3 regions of the Variovorax sp. V213 genome follow, and region 3 is predicted to be linked to each of the others. Evidence: predicted binding sites of a transcription regulator. Region 3 holds the regulator's gene; each other region holds the start of a gene.
What was found. Region 3 encodes sigma-54, which starts transcription at its own class of promoters, with help from an activator protein. Its sites were predicted from a motif close to TGGCANGNAANCTGCTTT; they were not measured.

Region 1 (7,696 bases), 2.1 Mb from region 3:
CCGCGCTGGTGGGTATTCCGCTCGCGGCTGTGCCGGGCGATGCGAGCGTCATCGTGCGTCCAGAGGGTGGTGCCGAAAAACAAGTCGCCTACACCGTGGCCCCCAAGCAATATCGCGAACAGCGCCTTTCGGTACCGCCACGCACTGTCGATCTATCCCCGGACGACGAAGCGCGCTATGAAAGCGAACGCGCGCACCTGGCCACCGTGATGGCCACGTTCACCGACCTGCGGCCCGATGCGTCTCTGCAGATGCGCGTCCCCGTGCCGGGCCGCCGCTCCAGTTCGTTCGGCCTGCGCCGCGTGTTCAACGGCCAGTCGCGCAATCCGCACAGCGGCATGGACATCGCCGCGGGCACGGGCACGCCGGTTCTGGCGCCGCTGCCGGGGCGGGTCATCGATACGGGTGACTATTTCTTCAACGGTGGCACGGTGTGGCTCGACCACGGCGGCGGCCTGCTGACGATGTATTGCCACCTGAGCCGCGTCGATGTGAAGGTGGGCGACGTGCTGAAGACCGGGGAGCAGCTTGCAGCCGTCGGCGCCACTGGCCGCGTGACGGGGCCTCATCTGCATTGGTCCGTGATGCTGAATCGGGCGATGGTGGATCCGGCGCTTTTCATTGCGGCCTGAGTCGCCACCCCGACGTCAGATCGGCTTCGTCAAATACACCGCCTCCCGCCCCACGATCACGCGCTGCGCGGGCATGAAGATCGTGCAGTCGTCGCACGGCGCGCGGATCTCGTCCGGGCCGTTGGTGGCGATGAGTTCGCCCTTGGCAAAGGTCTCGAAGCCGATCAGCGGGCGCACGAAGGCAAACTCTTCCGACTTGATGACGTGCGTCTGCAGCAGCTCGAAGCGGCGCTGCGGGCCGGGCGCGGGCACGGCCGGGTCCTTGTCGACGAGGCCGAAGTGCGCCAGAAAATCGAGCGAGATGGCGGTGGCCAGTTCGGAGGCCGAGCGCAGAAAGTGCTGGCCGCATTCGGCCACTAGCGCCACGCCCTTGCCTTCGGGCAGGCCATGCCGGCCATGCTGGATCAGCGGCGTGCCGGAGCCGAGGCCGTCGGGCATCACCAGGTGCACCGAGGGGCGGCCGATGGCCATTGCGGCCTCGGCATTGCGGTCGAACGCCGGGTACACCCAGAACGGGATCACCGGCTGGCTGGTGGAGTGGATGTCCAGGATGTGGTCGGCCGCGCTCACCACCGGGCGCAGCACGCGGGCGCGGCGCAGCTCGGGGCTGTCTTCGGTGCCGTCGAGCCATTCGGGCGACCAGATGCGGTTGAGGTTGTGCACCAGTTGCCGGCTGTCGAAGGGCAGCGCCTTGTCGAAGGACTCGTACGCTTCCACGTTGGCAAAGCTCACGGTGAGCGTGCCGATCTTGGGGCGCACGTTGGTGTCGAGCAGGTGCGTGGCGGCGGTCATGCCGCAGATTTCGTTGCCGTGCGTGAGTGCGTTGATCAGCACGTGCGGGCCGGGCTTGCCGGACTCGAAGCGGTGCACGTAGTCGATGCCGATGTTGCCCTTGCGGTAGGCGGAGAGGTCGCGGGGGAGGACTTCGAGGGCGGGGGGCTGTTGGGTCATTGGCGTTGGCGAAATTGAAGCGGACAGGTCGGGCGAGTTTGCTACAGGCTGCGCTTTCGTGCTTCTTGACGCTTCAGCGTCGTACTGGGCCCTACCAGTTGGCCTCACGCTCCGGCGTAGCCGAAATATGGTGGATCGACAGGTCGGCCCCGTCGTATTCCTCTTCCTGCGTGAGCCGCAGCCCCATCGTGGCCTTGAGTGCGCCGTACACCGCAGCCCCTGCCAGCGCAGCCCAGGCCACGCCGATCAAGGTGCCGATGAGCTGCGCCCACAGGCTTACGCCGCCGATGCCGCCCAGCGCCTGCGTGCCGAAGAAGCCGGCCGCAATGCCGCCCCAGGTGCCGCACAGGCCGTGCAGCGGCCACACGCCGAGCACGTCGTCGATCTTCCACTTGTTCTGCGTGAGCGTGAACATCACCACGAAGATGGCGCCGGCCACGCCGCCCACCACCAGCGCGCCCAGCGGGTGCATCAGGTCGGAGCCGGCGCACACCGCCACGAGGCCGGCGAGCGGTCCGTTGTAGACGAAGCCGGGGTCGTTCTTGCCGAGCGCCAGGGCCACCAGGGTGCCGCCCACCATGGCCATGAGCGAATTGACGGCCACAAGGCCCGAGATCTTGTCGATGCTCTGCGCGCTCATCACGTTGAAGCCGAACCAGCCCACGCACAGCACCCAGGCACCCAGCGCCAGAAAGGGAATGTTCGACGGCGGATGTGCGCTCAGCGAGCCGTCGCCGCGGTAGCGGTTGCGGCGTGCGCCCAGCAGCAGCACGGCCGGCAGCGCGAGCCAGCCGCCCACCGCATGCACCACCACCGAACCCGCAAAGTCATGGAACTCGCTGCCCGTGACCGAAGCGATCCACGCCTGGATGCCGAAGGCCTTGTTCCAGGCGATGCCCTCGTACAGCGGATAGACGAAACCGACGATGACCGCCGTAGCGATCAATTGAGGCCAGAACTTGGCGCGCTCCGCGATGCCGCCCGAGATGATGGCCGGAATGGCCGCGGCAAAGGTGAGCAGGAAGAAGAACTTCACCAGCTCGTAGCCGCTCTTGGCCGCGAGCTCCGTCGCGCCGACGAAGAAATGGGTGCCGTACGCCACGCCGTAGCCCACCAGGAAGTACACGATGGTCGAGACCGAGAAGTCGACCAGGATCTTGACCAGCGCATTGACCTGGTTCTTCTTGCGAACCGTGCCCAGTTCGAGAAAGGCAAAACCGGCGTGCATGGCCAACACCATGATGGCGCCGAGAAGGATGAACAGCGCGTCTGCGCCCTGTTTGAGTGCGTCCATTGGAGCTTCTTGCAGTTTTTCTGGTTTGAATTGGTGCATGCACCCGAATTGCTCGGCGCAGCGCCATAAGAAAGCAAAAATGGTGCCTAAAGGCGCTTTGATGGTGCGGAACGAGCCATAAAGGGGCTTCCGGATCTGGGCCCGCACCGGAACAGGACACCCGGCGGCACGCTCGGTGCCGTCAGGTCGCCCCGGCGCGCAAAGCCTCGCGGTAGCGGCGGCTGCACGGCACCGTGGTGCCATCGTCCATGTGCAGCCGGGCATCGCCACCGTCGAGCGGCTCGATCTCCTTGATGCGGCCCAGGTTGACCGCGTGGCTGCGGTGCACGCGCACGAAATGGGCAGGGTCGAGCTGGGTCAGAAAGTCGGTGAGCGTCGCGCGCAGCAGGTAGTCGTGGCCGTTGACGTGCAGGCCGACGTAGTTGCCCTCGGCCTGGAGCCAGTCGATGTCGCCCGCGGCAATGAGAAATTCGCGCCGCAGCTTGCGCACCAGGAAGCGCTCCGGACGCGCGGGCGGCACGGGGTGTTCTGGTGCGGTGGGTTGGGCAGGCTCGGGCGGATCGAGCACGCGTGCCTCGCCCTGCAGCCGCAGCATGAAAACCCCGTAGACCCAGATGCCGAACACCATCGACAGGTAGGCACGCACGTCCTTCAGGTATTCGTAGCCCCAGCGCCCGGTCCAGCCCGCGTAGTCGTAGCGCTCCCCGAACGCGGCATAGACCATGGCCCGCAGCGCGAACATGGCCGCCACGTGCACCACGCTGAAGACGACGCTGGCCGCCAGGTGCCACGCCAGGTAGCGCAGCAGATGGGTACGCGCCAGCGGCGACAGCCGGCGCTGGATGGCCACCACGGCCGGCACCAGCGTCAGCAGCACGAGGTGACTCGACACTTCCCAGGTGACGATTTCCCAAGTGGCACGCGGCACCGCGCGGTCGCGCGCATCGACCAGCGCCACCATGGTGTTGAACACCGCCTGAAGCGCCATGAAGACGATCCAGAAGCCCACCTCAACGCGGCGGCGGATGGGCTCATAGCGCTCGTACAGGTTCTTTCGGGAATCTCCCATGCCCGGGATTCTCGCGATCCGCGCGCCCGGCGGGCAAATTTCGTCCCCGGAGGCCACCGCTCGTCACAAAAGGCCCGCGATCCGTCCCTTGGGCAGGCCGCGCGCGGCGCTTGGACGCAACCATCGGCCCTTCTTTGCCGCGTTTTCGAGGAGCGACCGATGAGCGCAACCCCTGCGACCCTGCCCACCCCATCCGACCGCCGCCACGACATCGACGCGCTGCGCGCGCTGGCCTTCCTGCTGGTCATCCTGTACCACGTGGCGATGTACTACGTGGCCGACTGGCCCTGGCACCTCAAGAGTCCGCACGCGGCCGAATGGCTGCAGTGGCCGATGCGCGTGCTCAACCTCTGGCGCATGGACCTGGTGTTCCTGGTCTCGGGCGTGTCGCTGGGCTTCCTGAGCCGCAACCAGGGCACCTGGGCGCTGCTGCGCAGCCGCGGCGTGCGGCTGATGCTGCCGCTGGCCTTCGGCATGGCGGTGATCGTTCCTTATCAGGCCTATGCGCAGGGCGTGGCCAGCGGGCTGGTCGCGCCGGGCTTCGGCGCGTTCCTGCTGCGCTATCTCTCGATGGGAGATCCGTGGCCGAAGGAGGCCTTTGCCGGCGCGGAGTTCGGCATCACCTGGAACCACCTCTGGTACCTGCCCTATCTGTTCGCCTACACGGCCATCATCGCGCTGACGCTGCCGCTGTGGAAATCGCCGGCCGGCCAGTGGATGCGCCGCCGCTTCAACGGGCTGCGCGGCTGGAAGCTGCTGTTGCTGCCGGCGCTTCCGCTGCTGGTCTGGACGATGCTGCTGGCCCGGCACTTTCCGCCCACGCACAACCTGATCCGCGACTTTCACCTGCACAGCATCTACTTCACCGTGTTTCTGTACGGCTACTGGATAGGCGTGGACACGGGCGTGTGGCGCGAGCTGGAGCGCCTGCGGCGGGTTTCGCTGGCGCTGGCGGCGGCAACGATCGCCACATTCATCGTGCTGAGGCTCGGCGCCAAGGGGCCGCCCTCCGGCGCGCCGATGGACACCTTGCGCATGCTCTACCTGTGGCTGGCGGTCGCCTCGCTCCTCGGCTACGGCCATCGCCATCTGAACCGGCCCTGGCCGTGGCTGCGCTGGGCCAACGAATCGGTGTACCCGTGGTACGTGCTGCACCAGACGCTGATCATTGCCGGCGTTGCGCTGCTGGCGCCTTTTGCATTGGGCCCGGTGCTGGAGCCGGCCTTGCTGGCGGCGCTGACCATCGTGGGCTGCTGGGCGCTGACCGACGGGCTGATCCGGCGCTTCGACTGGCTGCGCCCGCTGTTCGGGCTCAAGCCCCGGCGCACGGGCCCCGAACCACGGGCTACTTCGCCGGAGGGAGCTCTTCCACCGGAACCAGGATGGCGCTCCCCGTCGCCACGAGCTTGAGGCTGTCGCCCTCGCCCTGGCCATAGAGCTCGGCGGTCGCAAACACCTGCTTGCGGCCGGCCTTCACCACCTTGCCGCGCGCGATGAAGGCGCGCCCCAGTGCGGGCGAGAGGCAGTTGACCGAGAAGTGCGAGGCCAGCACCCGCCCCGCCACCGTGGCGGCCGCGAAGCCGCAGGCGGTGTCGAGCATGGCGCCGATGAGACCCGCGTGCAGGAAACCGGCGTACTGACCCATGTCCTCCTCGCGCCATGCCATGCGCAATTCGGCTTCGCCGTCAGCGGCTCGGGTCACTTCGAAGCCGGCCCAGCGATTGAAGGCGGCGGTCTTGTTGATGGCCTGGATGGTGTCGAGCATGGCGGTCTGTCTTTCAGGAAAAAAGAAGAATGAAGCAAGCGTCGAACGCGGTGAAGCCACTCTACGAAGGGCCCCCGCCATGCGCCGTCGCGCCCGCGACGCGCAACACCCGGCCAGTTGCCTTGGCGACAGCGCACTTTTTTTGCGGAGGCTTAACCCCGGTCGGCGAGGCCCGCCGTATGAGTGGAGGAACGATCCACTACCGAGGCTCCGATGAACGCTATCCCTTCTTCCTCCCTCTTCTTCCGTGCCAGCTTGCGCGCCACCGCCATGGCCGCGGCCTGGCTGATGCTCGGCACCGGCGCCCATGCGCAGGCCGTGGCCCTCGCCGCCGGTGCGGACGCATCGCGCATCACCCAGGTCAAGGTCTATCCCGGCAGCGCGACGGTGGAGCGCGTGGCGCGCGTCGCGGCTGGCAGCCGATCCGTCACTTTCGCCTGCCTGCCCGCCGGGCTGGACGTGCAGAGCCTGCAGGTGTCGGCCGGGGCGTCGGTGCGGGTGGGAGAGACTTCGGTGCTCAGCGAGCCGCGCGAACTCTCGGCGCGCTGCGCAACCAGCACGCTCGACGGCCGCATTCGCGAATTCGAAGACCAGAAGGCAGCGCTGCAGGCCGAGAGCGACGCGCTCGGCATGGTGACGGGCTATCTCAAGGGCCTCTCGGGTGGCGGCGGCGAATCGGCCCAGGGCGCACGCGCGCCGTTGGACGCACGCAACCTTGCCGCGATGACCGAGGCCATGCGCCGCACCGGGCAGGACTCGCTGCTGAAGCAGCACCAGATCCAGCGCAGGCAGGCCGACATCGACCGCCAGCTCAACCCGCTGCTGGCCGAGCGCAAGCGCTCGCAAGGCAACGGCGCCCAGGTGATGGCCGTGACCGTCACGCTGGCCGCCAGCGCCGATGCCGAGGTGAAGCTGAGCTACCAGGTCAACGGCCCCGGCTGGACGCCCACGTATCGCGCGCTGCTCGACACCGCCACGCGCAAGGTTCGCATCGAACGCCAGGCCCTGGTGGCGCAGGCCACGGGCGAAGACTGGCGCGGCGTGAAGCTGGTGCTTTCCACCGGGCAGCCGCGCCGCGAAACCGCGGGCCGCACGCCCGGCGCATGGCGCATCGGCATCGAACCGCCGCAGCGTGCGCCGGCGAGCCCGGCCCCGGCCGCCATGATGGCGGCGCCGGCTCCGATGGCGTCCGCCGACAAGCGCGCAATGGCCGAGGCTGCGGAGCCGCTCTTCGACGTGAACGTGTTCGACAACAGCTTTGCCACCGAATTCGCGGTGCCCCAAAGCATCGACGTGCCGTCCAACGGCCAGCGCGTGACGCTGGCGCTGGGCCAGCACGAAGACACGGCAAAGCTCGCCGCACGCACCAGCCCGCGCGTGGACCCGAGCGCTTTCCTGGTCGCAGAACTCGCGCAGCCGGCGGGCGTGTGGCCGGCCGGTGCGCTGCAACTTTACCGCGACGGCAACTTCGTGGGCAGCGGGCGCTGGAGCGCGCCCAGCGACGCCAGGCTCACGCTCTCCTTCGGCCGCGACGAGCTGGTGCGCGTGCAGCCCGAACCCGAGCAAGACAGCCAGGGCACGGGCGGCTTCGTCGGCTCCCGCGCCGAGCGCAAGGTACAGCGTGCCTATGTGGTCGAGAACCGCCACCGCACGCCCATCGCGGTGCAGGTGCTGGAGGCCGCCCCGGTGTCGGTCGACGAGCAGGTGCGCGTGGCCGCGCAGTTCTCGCCCCAGCCCGGCGAACTGGCCTGGAACAAGCAGCCGGGCCTCGCGATGTGGAGCTTCGACCTCGACGCGGGCAAGACCGCGCGGGTGGCGGCCGACTACACCATCAGCTACCCGAAGGACGCGCGGCTGCAGATGCGCTGAGCGCCCGCGGTTCAGTGCGGCTCGGGCGCCTGGCCTTCGGCGGGCTCGGCGCCCGGTTTGCGCTTCTTGCCGCGCGCCGCTTTCTTTGCCTGCCGCTCGGCATCGATGCGCTGCCC
Region 2 (7,696 bases), 210 kb from region 3:
GCCGGCCTCGATGACGCGCGTGGTGCCGTTCATGCGGCCCACGGTGCCGGTGGGCTCGAGCGTGTAGCAGGCGTCGACCTGCCCCGCGACGAGCGCGGCCACGTGCTGGCCGATGGGCAGCTCGCTCACCGTGGCGCCCTTGGCGCCCGCGCGTTCGAGCATGGTCTTGCACAGGGTCACGTTCTGGATGCCGGGGCCGGACGCGATCTTCTTGCCGGCCAGATCGGCCATGGTCTTGATCGGGCTGTCCTTGGCGACGATGAATTCGTCGAGCACGAACTTGGCGTTGCTCGGGTTGGTGCAGAAGATCTTGAAGAGCCCTGGCTGCGCGATCTCGCCGATGGCGAGGTTGGCCGAGCCGGTGCCGTTGGAGCTGCCGTCGCAGCGGCCCGCGAGCATGCCTTCCATGACCTGCTGCGCGCCCGCGAACTTGAGCGGCTCCACGTCGAGCCCGGCTTCCTTGAAGTAGCCGCGGTCGACCGCGGCAAAGAAGGGCAGGCCCGCGGCCACGGGCCAGAAGCCGATGCGGATCTTCGGCGCGGCTTGCGCGCGCACGATGGCGGGCGCAGCCAGCACGGCCAGCCCCGCGGCGCCGGCCTGCAGCAGCTGGCGGCGCGACGCGGCGGCGGACGATTTCTCAGGGGTGCTCATGAAGACTCCTCGATCGGTCAGGTTGGAATGGCTTGGGAAGGAGCGGTGCGGCTCGCGATGTAGGCGCGCCAGCCGCCGTGGTGGCTCACGTCTTCCGCATCGGCCAGTGCATGGCCCTCGCAGATGAAGCCGTGCACCCAGCTGCCGTCGGCAAGCTCGACGCTGCCCAGGCCCAGCGGGGGCGGAATCAGGGCCAGGAAGCTGCCGACCTGGGTGACGGGAACCGACCACACTTCGAGCGCAATGGCCGCTCCGCCGGTGGCGCTGCGCTGCAGCCCCGGTTTGGGCGGCACGGTGCCCGGCAGCGCATGCAGGCGGTAGCGCGGCGAGGTGGTGGTGGCGCGCAGCAGCGTGGCGCCGCGTTCGGTGAGCTGGCCATTGAGCGGCATGCCCGAAAGATGCGCGCCGACGACGGCGATGGGCATGCTCTGCGCCGACGGAGCACCCAGGCCAGGCACGGGCTTGGGTTCGGGCAGCGGCAATCCCGTCGCGCCCTGCGGCAGGCCGGTGGCATGGTGGTAGCGCTGGCCCAGCTCGGCCAGCGCGAGATCGCTGCCGCAGGGGCCGATCAGCGTGATGCCGAAGGGCAGGCCGTCGGCGCGCAGCGCACTCGGCACCGAGATGGCGGCGTAGTCGAGCAGGTTGACGAAGTTGGTGTACGCGCCAAGGTTGCGATTGAGCACGACCGGGTCGGCGCGCATCTGTTCGCGCGTGTAGTGCGTGGGCGCGGTCGGCACCAGCAGCAGGTCGATGCCGCGCCACATCGGCTCGGCCTGCTGCGCGAGCGCGCGCAGCCGGGTCTGGGCCTCGAACACGTCGGCGGCGTCGTAGCCGCGACCGCTCTCGAGAATGCCGCGCACCGGTTCGATCACCTGCGAGCCGTGCGCATCGAAGAACTCGCGCACTGCGGCATAGCGCTCGGCCACCAGGGCGCTTTCATAGAGCAGCGCGGCGGCTTCGGCCAGCGGCGCGTAGGGGATCGCCACGGCCGTGCCGCCGAGGGCAACGAGCCGGGCCTGCGCATCGCGAAAGGCGTCTTCGGCCACGGCATCGCCGAAGAAGCTCAACGTGTCGGGCACGCCGAAGCGGAAGTCGGAGGGAAACGGGTCGCTGCGCAGCGCAAGTTCCCGCGAATAGGGATCGCGCGCGTCGGGCCCGGCGGCCGCCAGGAGCACGTCGACGGCCAGGGCCACGGTGCACGCGAAGATCGACACGCAGTCCGCACTCTGGGCGGCGGGCACCACGCCGAAGGCACTCAGCAGGCCGCGCGAAGGCTTGATGCCGACGATGTTGTTGAGCCCGGCAGGCACCCGGCCCGAGCCCGCGGTGTCGGTACCCAGCGCGAAATCGACCTCGCCGGTGGCCACCACGTAGGCCGAACCCGAGCTGGAGCCGCCCGAGACATAGCGCGGGTCGAAGGCGTTGGGCACTTCGCCGTAGGGGGAGCGCGTGCCGTTCAGGCCGCAGGCGAACTGGTCGAGATTTGTCTTGCCCAGCAGCGATGCACCGGCATCGAGCAGTTTCTGCACCACCGCCGCATGTGCCGGGGGCCTGCGATCGAAGGCCGGACAGGCCGCCGTGGTGGGCTCGCCGGCCACGTCGATGTTGTCCTTGACGGCAAAGCGCAGGCCGGCGAGCGGCCGGTTGCCGGTGTCCGCGCCGGGCACGGGCTGCGCGAAGCGTGCGATCCACGCCGCGGCAGGCGATCCGTTTTCTTCATGCACCATCATCAGGCATCCAAACTTGTGTACAAGTCGAGATGCAAGCAATGTGCCAGGCGGATCAGGGGCCGCCGTTCAGAAGTCGTACCTGGGCGTTGCTCCCTCTCCCTCCGGGAGAGGGAGTCATGCATCAGCCCCGCTTGGCGTCTCGGTAAAGCTTCTCCACCTTCGGCAGATTGGCTTCGAGCTGCTGGATGCGGTCCGGGCCGCTCGGATGGGTGGACAGAAAACTCAGTCCGCCCTGGTTCTTGGACGCCGCGGCCATCTTCTTCCAGAGCGACACCGAGGCCTGGGGGTCGTAGCCCGCGCGGGCCGCGAGCTCCAGGCCCACGAGATCGGCCTCGGTCTCGTCGCTGCGGCTGAACTTCAGCGTGAGCAGCTGCGTGCCGGCACGGGCCGCCAGGTCGCCCATCTGGCCGAGCCCCAGCAGCTGCGCGCCGATGGAGAGCGCGGCGCCGGTGCCGGCGCTCTTGGCCAGGCGGGCACGCGCATGCTCGCGCAGCGCATGGGCCATCTCATGCCCCATCACCATGGCGACCTCGTCGTCGCTGAGCTTGAGCTGTTCGAGGATGCCGCTGAAGAAAGCAATCTTGCCGCCGGGCATGCAGAAGGCGTTGATCTGCTTGCTGCCGATGAGGTTGACCTCCCATTTCCACTGGCGCGCCCGCGTGTTCCACGGCGTGGCGAAGGGAATCAGGCGGTTTGCGATGGTGCGCAGCCGCTGCAATTGCGCGTTGCCGTCGCCGGCGAGCGCACTCTTGGCGCGCGCCTTTTCGAGCAACTGGCCGTACTGCTGCACGCCGGCGGCCTCGATCCGGTCGGCCGGCACCAGGTTGCGCGCCATCGATGCATTGCCCACGTTCACCTGCGCCAGCGCCGGGCCGGTGAGCACCGCGCCGGCCGCCGCAAGCAGAAAAGCCCGCCGCGGCTGCCAGGCCGAGGAGCGGGAAGCCAAAGCCGCGGAAGAAACGAAGGAATCGCATCGTGTGCACATGCGCGGATCATAGGAACAAACGTGGCAAAAAGACCGCTCGGCGCCAAGCGCACCCTCATGGACAATCCGAGGTTCATGTCTGCCCAGCCTGCCGAAACTCCCACCGCCTCTTCCCTGCCCTGGCGCGACGCGCTGAAGGTCTATCTCGAGCCCGCCACCCTGCGCATGCTGGCGCTCGGCTTTTCGGCCGGGTTGCCGCTTCTGCTGGTGCTGGGCACGCTGAGCTTCCGCCTCCGCGAAGCGGGCATCGACCGCACCACCATCGGCTACCTGAGCTGGGTCGGGCTGGCCTACGGCTTCAAGTGGGTCTGGGCGCCGCTGGTCGACCGGCTTCCGCTGCCGCCGCTGACCACGCTGCTGGGCCGCCGGCGCGGCTGGCTGCTGCTGGCGCAGGGGGTGGTGATCGCGGGGCTTGTCGGCATGGCGCTGAACGACCCGCGCCAGGGCCTCGTGCCGCTGATCTGGTGCGCGCTGCTGGTGGCCTTCGGCTCGGCCACGCAGGACATTGCGCTGGACGCCTTTCGCATCGAATCGGCCGAAACCCGCAAGCAGGCCGCGCTCGCGGCCGCCTACCAGACCGGCTACCGGCTCGCGATGATCTGGGCCGGCGCCGGCGTGCTGTGGGTCGCGGCCTGGGCCGAGGTGGCCCCGGCCGCGGCCGCCACGGGTGCGGCGGCCTACCAGAACGGCGCCTGGAAAACGGCCTACCTGGTGATGGCGGCCTCGATGGCGGTCGGCGTGCTCACGGTGCTGCTGTCGCCCGAACCCGTGCGGCGCGTGCTGCCCAAGGCAAGGAACGCCGCTGAATGGCTGCAAAGCGTGCTGATCGAGCCCTTTGCCGACTTCATCCGCCGCTACAAATGGCAGGCCGCGCTGATTCTCTCGCTGATTGCCATCTACCGCATCAGCGACGTGGTGATGGGCATCATGGCCAACCCCTTCTACGTGGACATGGGCTTCACCAAGGACGAAGTGGCCACGGTGAGCAAGATCTACGGCGTGGTCATGACGCTGGCGGGCGCCTTCGTGGGCGGCGTGCTGTCGATGCGCCTGGGCGTGATGCGCGTGCTCATGCTGGGCGCGGTGCTCAGCGCCGCGAGCAACCTGCTCTTTGCCTGGCTGGCCTCGCGCGGGCACGACCTGACGGCGCTGATCGCGGTGGTGTCGGCCGACAACCTGGCGGGCGGCATTGCCTCGGCGGCCTTCATCGCCTATCTGTCGAGCCTGACGAACATCGGCTACTCGGCCACGCAGTACGCCTTGTTCAGCTCGCTGATGCTGCTGCTGCCGAAGTTCATTGCCGGCTACTCGGGCGTGTTTGTCGACGCCTACGGCTACGCCCAGTTCTTCACCGCCACCGCCCTCCTGGGCCTGCCGGTGCTGCTGCTGGTGGCGCTGGCCGCCCGCATCACCACGACCACAGGCCCCGCCGAGCGTCAATAGAGCACGGGCCTTATAGGAAAACAGCTGACGCGGCCCGGCCCGCTCAACTGGTAGGCTTTCACAATTCGTTTACCTTTCCGGTTACCTTTCGCTTCGCTTATACAAAAGCGTTTCCTCCTTCTGCCTGCAACCCCACAAGCAACGTGCCGCCCCGCATTTCTCCTCTTCAGATCAGCGCCTACACGGCCACTTCGGCCGTCGGCGTCGGCAAGGAGCCGCTCGCCCTGGCACTCGCGCAGTCGCGCAGCGGCCTGCGCGCCAACGATTTCGGCGATGCACCGCTGCCCACGTGGATCGGCCGGGTCGACGGGCTCGAAGACATTCGCCTGCCGCAAGCGCTGGCTTCCTGGGACTGCCGCAACAACCGGCTCGCCTGGCTGGGCCTGCATGCGGACGGGTTCCTTGAAGCCGTGGCGGCCGCGCGGGCCAGGTACGGTGCCTCGCGCATCGCGCTGATCCTGGGCACCTCGACGTCCAGCATCGGCGAAACGGAGCTGGCCTATACGCAGCTCGATGCCGATGGCCTCTTTCCCCCGCACCAGCGCCGGGCGGCGGTGCACACGCCGCACTCGCTGGCCATGTTCGTGCAGCAGGTGCTCGGGCTCAACGGGCCCAGCGAGACGATTTCGACCGCCTGTTCGTCGAGCGCCAAGGTGTTTGCCTCGGCCGAGCGGCTGATCCGCCTCGGGCTGGCCGACGCCGCGGTGGTGGGCGGGGTCGACACGCTGTGCGGCAGCGTGCTGTTCGGCTTCAACTCGCTCGAACTGGTGTCGAACGAACCGTGCCGGCCCTTCGACGCCGGCCGCAAGGGCATCAGCCTCGGCGAGGCGGCCGGCTTTGCGCTGGTGGAGCGGGTGCAGGACGAGGCCGGCGCGCCGCTGCGGCTGCTCGGCTACGGCGAAGCCAGCGATGCGCACCACATGTCGACGCCGCACCCCGAGGGCCTGGGCGCCGAACGCGCGCTCGACGAGGCGCTGGCGCGCGCGGGCCTGGCGCCCGATGCCATCGACTACATCAACATGCACGGCACGGCGAGCCAGAAGAACGACGAGGTCGAAGGCGCGCTGGTGGCACGGCGCTTTCCGGCCCGCACCCATGCCAGCTCGACCAAGGGCTTCATGGGCCACACGCTGGGCGCGGCGGGCATCGTCGAATCGGTGATCAGCCTGCTGGCGATCGAGCGCGGCCTGATGCCGGGCACCGTGAACACGAACCAGCTCGACACGGGCTTCGGGCCGCAGATCAAGCTCCAGCCCGCGCAGGGCGAGGTGCGCTACGCACTGACCAACTCCTTCGGTTTCGGCGGCAACAACTGTTCGCTTGTGTTCGGCAAGGCAACCCAATGACCGTCACCGCGAACCAGGCTCCAAAGCCGCCCACTCTCTACGTCGAAGGCCCGGCCTTCTGGACGCCCACCCTGCCGGGTTGGGACGCTGCCCGCGCCGCCTTCCGCGGCGAAGGCACGCTGACCGACCCGCCCGCCAAGCGCCCGTCGCCGCAGGTGCTGCCGCCGGCCGAGCGCCGCCGCGCGCCCGACACCGTTGCGCTGGCGCTCGAGGTGGCCGCGGCATCGATGGCGGGGTCGGGCCGCAACGCGGCCGACGTGCCCTGCGTGTTCGTGTCGGCCCATGGCGATCTCTCGATCAACGACTACATGTGCAGCACGCTGGCCACCGACCCCACGGTGCTGTCGCCCACGCGCTTTCACAATTCGGTGCACAACGCGGCCGTGGGCTACTGGACCATCGGCACGGGTTGCATGGCCGCCAGCAACTCGGTTTCGGCCTACGAAAACAGCTTTGCCGCCGGCTTGCTCGAAGCGGCGGTGCAGTGCGCGGCCGACCAGTCGCCGGTGCTGCTGGTGGGCTACGACACGCCCACCGTGGGTGCGCTGACCTCGGTGACCGACAGCCAGGGCCTGCTGGCCGTGGCGCTGGTGATTGCGCCCGAACGCACGGCGCGCACCGTGGCCTCTCTCGATTGGTCGCTGCAAGAAGACGGCGGCGGCACCGTGCCGGCGCCGCTTTCTTCCGATGCCGCGAAAACGCTGGCGCACATCAATCCGATGGCCCACGCGCTCGGCCTGTTCGAATCGCTGGCGCGCGTGGAGGACGACCCGCCGCCGCTCGAGCTGCCCCTGTCTTCGGCCCTTTCGCTGCGGCTGCAACTGCGGCAGGTCCGGGACTGAAGCTCCATGACCGGCACTGCGCAACGGTATGACGCAGTGATCATGGGCGGCGGGCTCGCGGGGCTCACCCTGGCCCTGCAGCTCAAGCAGCGGTTCGAAGACATCGACGTGCTGGTGCTCGAACGGCGCAGCCATCCGGTGCCGCATGCCGCCCACAAGGTGGGCGAATCGTCGGTGGAGATCGGCGCGCACTACTTCGACACGGTGCTGGGCCTCAAGCTCCACATGGACAGCGCGCAGCTGCGCAAGTTCGGTTTCCGTTTCTTCTTCAGCGAAGGCCGGCGCGACATCGACCAGGTGACCGAGATCGGCGCCAGCCGCTACCTGGCAGTCCCCAGCTACCAGATCGACCGCGGCATCTTCGAGAATTACCTCGCCCAGGAGGCCGTGCGGCGCGGCGTGCGCTTCGACGATGCCGCGCTGGTGCGCCGCGTGGACCTGGCCCAGGGCACCGATGCGCCGCACCGCCTGGAATGGTCGCGCGGCGACGAAACCCACAGCGCAGAGGCGCGCTGGCTGATCGATGCCTGCGGCCGCGCCAGCCTGCTCAAGCGCAAGCTCGGACTCGCAGAGGCCAACGCGCACGGCGTGAATGCCGTGTGGTTCCGCATCGGCGAGCGCATTTCCATCGACGAATGGAGCGACGACACGGCCTGGCGCGAGCGCTGCGATCCCCAGGCACGCTGGCTCTCGACCAAC
Region 3 (7,696 bases):
TTCCGCCGCGCCCAGCAGCAACAGCGGGGCAGCGGGGGCCGATCCGTTCATGTATTTCGTGCAGGCTGGCGCCTTCCGCACCACCGAAGACGCCGAGGCCCAGCGCGCCAAGCTGTCGTTGATGGGCGTCGAGGCCCGCGTCACCGAGCGCGAGCAGGCCGGCCGCACCGTCTACCGGGTGCGCGCGGGCCCGTTCAACAAGAAGGACGATGCCGACCGCCTGAAAGAGCGGCTCGACAGCGGCGGCCTCGAATCGGCGCTGGTGCGCGTCCAGCGCTGAGATCGACGAGCCGCCGGCCGCGGCATCCGCGAGCGGCGGTCACGAATATTCTTTAAGCTTCGCCGCGCGGCACGGGCCGCCGCCGACCCGGATTGTCCTGGGCAAGCCGCATGCGGGAACTCCGCGCGGCGCGCCGGCTCAGTCTGCCGTACCCAACAGGAGAACTCTTTCAATGAAACGTCGTGATTTTTCGCTGGCCGCCACCTCGCTCGGGGTGCTTTCCCTGGCTGGCAACACCGCGCACGCCCAGGCGCGCGTGCCCAAGGCCGGCACCGAGTACCTGGTGCTCGACAAGCGCGTGGCGGTCGATGCGCCCGCGGGCAAGATCGAAGTGATCGAGTTCTTCTCGTACAACTGCCCGCACTGCAACGATTTCGAGCCGCAGCTCGAAGCCTGGCTCAAGACCGTGCCGAAGGAAGTGGCCTTCCGCCGCGTGCCCGTGCCTTTCGTGGGCAACGACGTCGAAGCCAAGCAGCGCCTGTACTACGCGCTCGAAACGCTGGGCAAGGTCGACGAATTCCAGCCGAAGGTGTTCGACGCGATCCACAAGCAGCGCCAGAACGTGAACGGCGACGCCAACATCATTGCCTGGGCCACCGCCAACGGCCTGGACGGCGCCAAGTTCAAGGAGGTCTTCACCTCGTTCGGCGTGGCCAGCAAGGCCAAGCGCGCCTCGCAGATGACCGACGCCTACAAGGTGGCCGGCGTTCCGGCCCTGGCCATTGCCGGCCGCTGGTATGTGGACGGCGAAACGGCCGGCAACATGACCAAGGCGCTCCAGGTCACCAACTTCCTGATCGGCGAAGCCAAGAAGGGCTGACCCCCTTTTCCGGGGGGTATCACCTGCGGCCGGCGGAGCCGGTTTCGCGGTGTTTCCGGATGGATGTCAAGCCCGCTTTGGCGGGCTTTTTCATCCGTGCGTGCAGGGCTGGCGCCATCTGCCGCATACAATGCAGAGCAAGTTTCGTGCCTCTATGACATTGCACTCCTACTCCAACACCACCCCTCTTGTTCGCCGCCTCGGCCGCCTGACTCGCCTGAGCGTTGGCGCGCTGTTGCTGGCCGGTCTCGCCTCGGGCGCCCTGGCCGAGACGGCCGACCGCACCAAGCCGATGAACATCGAGTCCGACGCGATGCGTTATGACGACCTCAAGCAGACGAGCGTGTTCACCGGGAACGTGCTGGTCACGAAGGGCACGATCATCATCCGCGGCGCGCGCATCGACGTGCGGCAGGACGCCGAGGGCTACCAGTACGGGGTGGTCACGGCGGCTCCCGGCAAGCGGGCCTATTACAAGCAGAAGCGCAATGCGCCCGACGAGTGGATCGAGGGCGAGTCCGAGGTCATCGAATACGACAGCCGCGCCGACAACGTCAAGTTCATCCGCAATGCCGTCATGCGCCGCCTGCTGGGCGCCACGCCGAACGACGAAAGCAGCGGCGCGCTCATTGTCTATGACCAGAGCAACGACACCTACACGGTCAACGGTTCCACCGTGCCGCCGAACACCGGGGTGAATGCGCCCGCGGGCGGGGGGCGGGTGAAGACCATCCTGACGCCCAAGAGCGCCACGGCGCCCGCGCCAGGCGCCTCGGCTCCGGCCGGCGGACGGGCCGCGCCAGCGGCGCCCCAGCCGGCACCCGGTGCCGGCCTGCGCTCGACCACCACGCTCGGCGGCGGCGAAGGGGAAGGGCGCAAGTGATCGAAGCTGCTGGAATCCAGAATACCAACGGCACGCCGGGCAGCCGCCTGGTGGTGCGGGGCCTGCAGAAAAGCTACGGCAGCCGCAAGGTCGTCAAGGATGTCTCGCTAGACGTTCAAAAGGGCGAAGTCGTCGGGCTTCTGGGCCCCAACGGCGCCGGCAAGACCACCTCGTTCTACATGATCGTGGGCCTGGTGCGGGCCGATGCTGGCGAGATCACCATCGACGGCGAACCCATTGCGCACATGCCGATCCACCGGCGCGCCCGCATGGGCCTGAGCTACCTGCCGCAGGAAGCCTCCATCTTCCGCAAGCTCACGGTCGAGGAAAACGTGCGCGCCGTGCTCGAGCTCCAGCGCGAGCCCGATGGCAATGGCAAGCCCGCCCCCCTGTCCAAGCAACGCACCGAAGAGCGGCTCTCAGGGCTGCTGGCCGACCTGCGGGTGGATCATCTGCGCGATTCTCCGGCGCTCGCGCTCTCGGGCGGCGAACGGCGCCGGGTCGAAATTGCCCGCGCGCTGGCCACGCAGCCGCGCTTCATCCTGCTGGACGAGCCCTTTGCCGGCATCGACCCGATCGCGGTGATCGAGATCCAGCGGATCATCAGCTTCCTGAAAGAACGCGGCATCGGCGTGCTCATCACCGACCACAACGTGCGTGAAACGCTGGGCATCTGCGATCACGCGTTCATCATCAGCGACGGGCATGTGCTGGCACAAGGCACGCCCTCGGAGATCGTCGACAACGCCGAAGTACGCAGGGTGTACCTCGGCGAGCACTTCCGGATGTAAGGGAGGAGTCGGTCTCCATGAAGCAAGGGCTGTCCCTTCGCGTCTCGCAGCATCTGGCGCTCACGCCCCAGCTGCAGCAGTCGATCCGGCTGCTGCAGCTCTCCACGCTCGAACTGAGCCAGGAGGTCGAGCAGATGCTGGACGAGAACCCGTTCCTCGAACGCACCGCGGAAGAAGCGGCGCGCGAGGAATTCGGCCTCGATGCCATCGATACCCCGGTGCCGCGCGATGAGTCGTCGGGCGAGGCCGGCGAGAGCGACTTCGCCTCGGCCCCGACGAGCAGCGCGGCCACCACATCCAGCGAAACCACCGCGGCGGCCGACACCGACATTCCCGCCGCCGACGCCACCGAGCGCGAGCCCGACTGGGAGGGCGACGGCACCGTCGACATGGCGCCGGACGACAGCGAGTGGGGCAGCGACGCCCCCGCGCGCCAGAACAATCTTGGCGACGACGAGCGCGCCGACGCCACCGAACTCGCGCGCAGCCAGGAGTCGCTGCAGTCCTTCCTGCACCGGCAGGCGCTCAGCCTCCGGCTCAACGAGAACGACAGCGCCGCGCTGCGCTTCCTGATCGAATCGCTCAACGACGACGGCTACCTCGAAGATTCGCTGCCGGCGCTGGCCTCGGGCCTCGCGGGCGACGACAACGACCAGTTCGACGAACTGGTGCATCACTTCCAGGTGGCGCTCGGCCTGCTGCAGAGCCTGGAGCCGGCCGGTGTCGGCGCGCGCGACCTGGGCGAATGCCTCGGCATCCAGCTGCGCGCGCTCGCGAGCGAAGACGAAACCGAAGAGCATGCCCTGGTCCGCAAGACCGCCATTGCCATCTGCAAGCAGCCGATGGAGCTGCTCGCGCGGCGCGACTTCAAGCGCCTGGCCACGCTCACCCGCACCAACGAAGACCTGGTGCGCTCGGCGCTGCAGATCATCGCGCGCCTGGAGCCCAAGCCGGGCCGCCGTTTTGTCGACGTCGAGCGCAACATCGTGATCCCCGACGTGATCGTCACCAAGATCGGCCGCGGCACCAACGTCAAGTTCCGCGTCATGCTCAACCCCGAGGTGATGCCGCGGCTGCGCGTGCACGACATCTACGCCGGCGCGCTCAAGTCGCACAAGGGCGAGGGCAGCCAGGCGCTGTCGCAGCGGCTGCAGGAGGCGCGCTGGTTCATCAAGAACATCCAGCAGCGCTTCGACACCATCCTGCGCGTCAGCAACGCCATCGTCGAGCGGCAGAAAAGCTACTTCGTGCACGGCGAGCTCGCGATGCGGCCGCTGGTGCTGCGCGAGATCGCCGACGAGCTCGGCCTGCACGAATCGACCATCTCGCGCGTGACCACCGCCAAGTACATGGCCACGCCCTTCGGCACGGTCGAGCTCAAGTACTTCTTCGGCTCAGCGCTCGGCACCGAGACCGGCGGCAATGCATCGAGCACCGCGGTGCGCGCGCTGATCAAGCAGTTCGTGAGTTCCGAGAGCATCAAGAAACCGCTGTCCGACAGCCAGATTTCCGAGATGCTCAAGGAGCAGGGCATCGAATGCGCGCGCCGCACCGTGGCCAAGTACCGCGAGGCGCTGCGCATCGCGCCCGCCAACCTGCGCAAGGCGTTGTAGAAAGCCGTCGATGGCCGGTCGCCGCCTGCTGTCGCGCTGTGGGCATTGGGTCTTCGCCATGGCGGCGGCGCTGCTGCTTGCCGGCTGCGCCACCCTGCCCGACGAAGCGCCGCGCCCACCCACCAGGGCCATGGCCGTGTCGGCCGACACCGCGCTCGGCAAGATCGCCCTGGCCGCGCAGCCCGACCCCGACCTCAGCGGTTTTCGCCTGATGCCGGGCGGCGACTTCGCCTTCGACACGCGCATCCAGCTCGCGCGGCGCGCCCAGCGCACGCTCGACGTGCAGTACTACCAGATCGAGAACGACGAGACCGGCCGCTACCTGCTGCGCACCCTGCGCGACGCCGCCGGGCGCGGCGTTCGCGTGCGGCTGCTGATGGACGACCTCTACACCTCGGGCGAGGACGAACTGCTGCTCGGCCTTGCCGCCACGCCGAACGTCGAGTTGCGCCTCTTCAACCCGTTTCCGGCCGGGCGCGGCAGCCTGCTCAAGCGCTTCGCGGCCTCGCTCTTCGACTTCAGCCGCGTCAACCGGCGCATGCACAACAAGCTCTTCATTGCCGACGGCGCCATGGCGGTGGCGGGCGGCCGCAACATCGGCAACCAGTACTTCAGGCGCACGGCGGGCGAGAATTTTCTCGATCTCGACACCTTCGTGACCGGTGCGCTGGTGCCGCGCCTCGGCACCCTGTTCGACCAGTACTGGAACAGCGCCTACGTGCGGCCCATCCAGTCGGTGGTGGCCACCGGTGTGCCGCGCGAAGAGTTGCAAAAGCGCTTCGAAGCCGCCACCGGCCCCGACACCACGCCGCCGCCGCCTCGGCCCGCCCCCAACGACCTGCTGGGCTACAGCCCGATGGCCGAGGACCTTGCCACTGGCAAGCTCGGCCTGATCTGGGCCCTTGCCGAGGCCTACGCCGATTCGCCCGACCGCGTGATCGGCAAGACGGCGTCGTACGGCGGCGTGCCGCTGCTCGACGTCGACAGCGTGCGCTACAACGTGGTCGAGCAGATGCGCCGCGCGCGCTCCGAAGTGACCATCGTCTCGCCCTACCTGATTCCGGGCGAGGCCGGCCTGGAGGTGATGCGCGAGATCCGCCGTCGCAACGTGAAGATCAGCGTGATCACCAATTCGCTCGCCGCCACCGACGAGCCCCTGGTCCACACCGCCTACCGCCGCTACCGGCCGGACATGCTGAAGCTGGGCGCCGACCTGTACGAGCTCAGCACCACGCGCACCCGCCGCAGCGTGCGGCTCGGCCTCTTCGGCACCTCGGTCGGCCGGCTGCATGCCAAGTCGGCCGTCATCGACCGGCAGGTACTTTTCGTCGGCTCGATGAATTTCGATCCGCGCTCCGAAACGCACAACACCGAGATCGGCCTTTTCATCCGCAGCCCCGAGATGGCGCAGCAGGCGCTCAAGCTCATCGACGTGCTCAAGCAGCAGGGCGCCTACCGCTTGCGCTTTGCCGAGGGCGGCAACCCATCGCGCATCGAGTGGATCAGCGAGGAGGCCGGCAAGACCACCGTGCTGAACGAGGAGCCCGACTCCGATTTCTGGGGCCGCGCCATGCTCGAGCTGCTGGCGCCGCTCACGCCCGAGAGCCTGCTTTAGCTCAGCTTGCGCGCACGCCCGACAGCAGCTTGAGGCCCAGCAGCACCATCACGCCGCCGGCCGCGCGGTCGATCCAGGCCTTGTAGCGCAGGTAGGCCGACCGCAGCGCCGCCGCAATCGCAAACACGCCACCATCGCGCCCGCGATGCCCAGCAGTGCAACCGTGATGTCGGTCATGATTTCTTGGTTATTGCTGCACGTTGACGGCTTCGACCTGCACCAGCAGCTTCACCTTGTTCTCGAAGCCGAAGTTCAAGCCCCAGGTGATGCCCCAGTCGCTGCGCTGCACCGTGGTCTCGAAGTCGCCGCCGCAGACCTGGCGGTTGATGAGCGGGTTCAGGTAGCAGTTGAAGCGCACGGCCTTGAGTGTGACCGGTTTGGTCTGGCCCATCAGCGTGAGCGTGCCCGGCACGTCGACCACCTTGTCGCCGTTGAATTCGATGCGGTCCGCCACGAAGCGGCCGGTCGGAAACTCGGCCACGTTGAAGAAATCCTTGCTTTGCACGTGGCGGTTGAGCAGGTCGACGCCGGTGTTGATGGAGCTGATGTCCATCGTGATGTCGACCCTGCCGCTGCTGCCGGTGCCGTCGATCTGCACCGAACCGTCCTTGGTGCTGAAGCGGCCGCGGTTGGTGGTGGTGCCGTAGTGCCCCATCTCGTACATCACGAAGGTGTGGGTCGGGTCGATCACGTAGCTGGCGTTCTTCACCGGGCCGCCCGCGGGCCTGGCGGCGACGGGCGGTGCCGTGTACTCCTGCGCCGGGGCGGGAGTGGCAATGGTCGCTGCAGACAGCGCGGCAGCGAGGAAGAGCTTCTTCATGGCAATGGGCGTGCTTGGCGTGAAAACGAAATCGAAAAAAAGAAAGAAAAGCGGCGGCTCAAAGCGGACCGAGGCCAGCGAGCGTGAACTTGAAGCGAACCTGCACGTCGTTGCCGATCACCGAGGTGTCGGTCCATTCGCCGTCGCCCACCTTGTAGTCGAGCCGCTGGATCGTAAAGCTTCCGGTGGCCACCGCGTAGCCGCCCGATGGCGCAATGGTCACCGGCACCGTGACCTGCCGCGAAATGTTCTTGATGGTGAGCTTGCCCGCCATCTCGAACCGGCCTTCGCCCAGCGCCTTGATGGCGCTCGACTGGAAGCTGGCCTGCGGAAAATGTCCGGTGTCGAACCACGGGGCCTTGGGCAGTTCGGCGTCGCTCATCGGCACGCCGAGCGATGCGCTCGCCGTGTCGATCTGCAGCGCGACGGTGCCGCCTTCGGGCTTCCGCGGGTCGAATGCCACCTGCGCGTCGAACTTCTTGAACGTGCCTTCCACCGGCACGCCCATCTGCTTGCTGACGAAGGCGATCTGGCTCTTGTCGGCCACGAGCCGGGTCGCCGTTGCGGGCTCGGCGCCCGCGGGCGACAGGGCGGCGAACGCGGCGGCCGCGAGAAAGAGACGGAAGACTCGGTTCATCTGGCGGATTCCTAGCGTGGCGCGGGCCACATGCGTTTCAGGATGCCGTCGCGGTCGATCCAGTGGTGCTTGAGCACCGCCGCCACGTGCAGCAGCGCCACCGCGGCCAGCGTGAACGCGCTGCCCTTGTGCAGCGGCTTCAGCACGGCCTCGGCCAGTTCCTTGTCGACCGGCATGAAGTCCGGCAGCGGCAGCACGCCGAACCACACGACCGGAAACCCGAGCGCCGAACTGTAG

Region 1: ACAM55_RS07110 (ammonium transporter) is a predicted target of sigma-54. The motif match lies at 2,948-2,965, and genes of this name have one in related genera.
Region 2: atzF (allophanate hydrolase) is a predicted target of sigma-54. The motif match lies at 2,410-2,427, and genes of this name have one in related genera.

The regions. Positions count from the first base shown of each region.
Region 1 covers NZ_AP028664.1:1,454,918-1,462,613, reverse strand. Annotated here, with positions in the region: gene ACAM55_RS07120 (peptidoglycan DD-metalloendopeptidase family protein) at 1-632, shown strand, start outside; gene ACAM55_RS07115 (succinylglutamate desuccinylase/aspartoacylase family protein) at 648-1,583, opposite strand; gene ACAM55_RS07110 (ammonium transporter) at 1,675-2,877, opposite strand; gene ACAM55_RS07105 (LytTR family DNA-binding domain-containing protein) at 3,059-3,946, opposite strand; gene ACAM55_RS07100 (acyltransferase family protein) at 4,106-5,356, shown strand; gene ACAM55_RS07095 (PaaI family thioesterase) at 5,292-5,711, opposite strand; gene ACAM55_RS07090 (DUF4139 domain-containing protein) at 5,925-7,580, shown strand; gene ylqF (ribosome biogenesis GTPase YlqF) at 7,592-7,696, opposite strand, start outside.
Region 2 covers NZ_AP028664.1:4,902,802-4,910,497, forward strand. Annotated here, with positions in the region: gene ACAM55_RS23140 (ABC transporter substrate-binding protein) at 1-651, opposite strand, end outside; gene atzF (allophanate hydrolase) at 669-2,381, opposite strand; gene ACAM55_RS23150 (M48 family metallopeptidase) at 2,503-3,366, opposite strand; gene ACAM55_RS23155 (AmpG family muropeptide MFS transporter) at 3,424-4,809, shown strand; gene ACAM55_RS23160 (beta-ketoacyl-[acyl-carrier-protein] synthase family protein) at 4,953-6,155, shown strand; gene ACAM55_RS23165 (beta-ketoacyl synthase chain length factor) at 6,152-6,997, shown strand; gene ACAM55_RS23170 (NAD(P)/FAD-dependent oxidoreductase) at 7,004-7,696, shown strand, end outside.
Region 3 covers NZ_AP028664.1:4,692,042-4,699,737, reverse strand. Annotated here, with positions in the region: gene ACAM55_RS22225 (SPOR domain-containing protein) at 1-280, shown strand, start outside; gene ACAM55_RS22220 (thiol:disulfide interchange protein DsbA/DsbL) at 453-1,100, shown strand; gene lptA (lipopolysaccharide transport periplasmic protein LptA) at 1,255-1,983, shown strand; gene lptB (LPS export ABC transporter ATP-binding protein) at 1,980-2,774, shown strand; gene rpoN (RNA polymerase factor sigma-54) at 2,792-4,387, shown strand; gene ACAM55_RS22200 (phospholipase D family protein) at 4,398-6,002, shown strand; gene ACAM55_RS22195 (hypothetical protein) at 6,004-6,129, opposite strand; gene ACAM55_RS22190 (YceI family protein) at 6,190-6,822, opposite strand; gene ACAM55_RS22185 (YceI family protein) at 6,881-7,459, opposite strand; gene ACAM55_RS22180 (cytochrome b) at 7,471-7,696, opposite strand, start outside.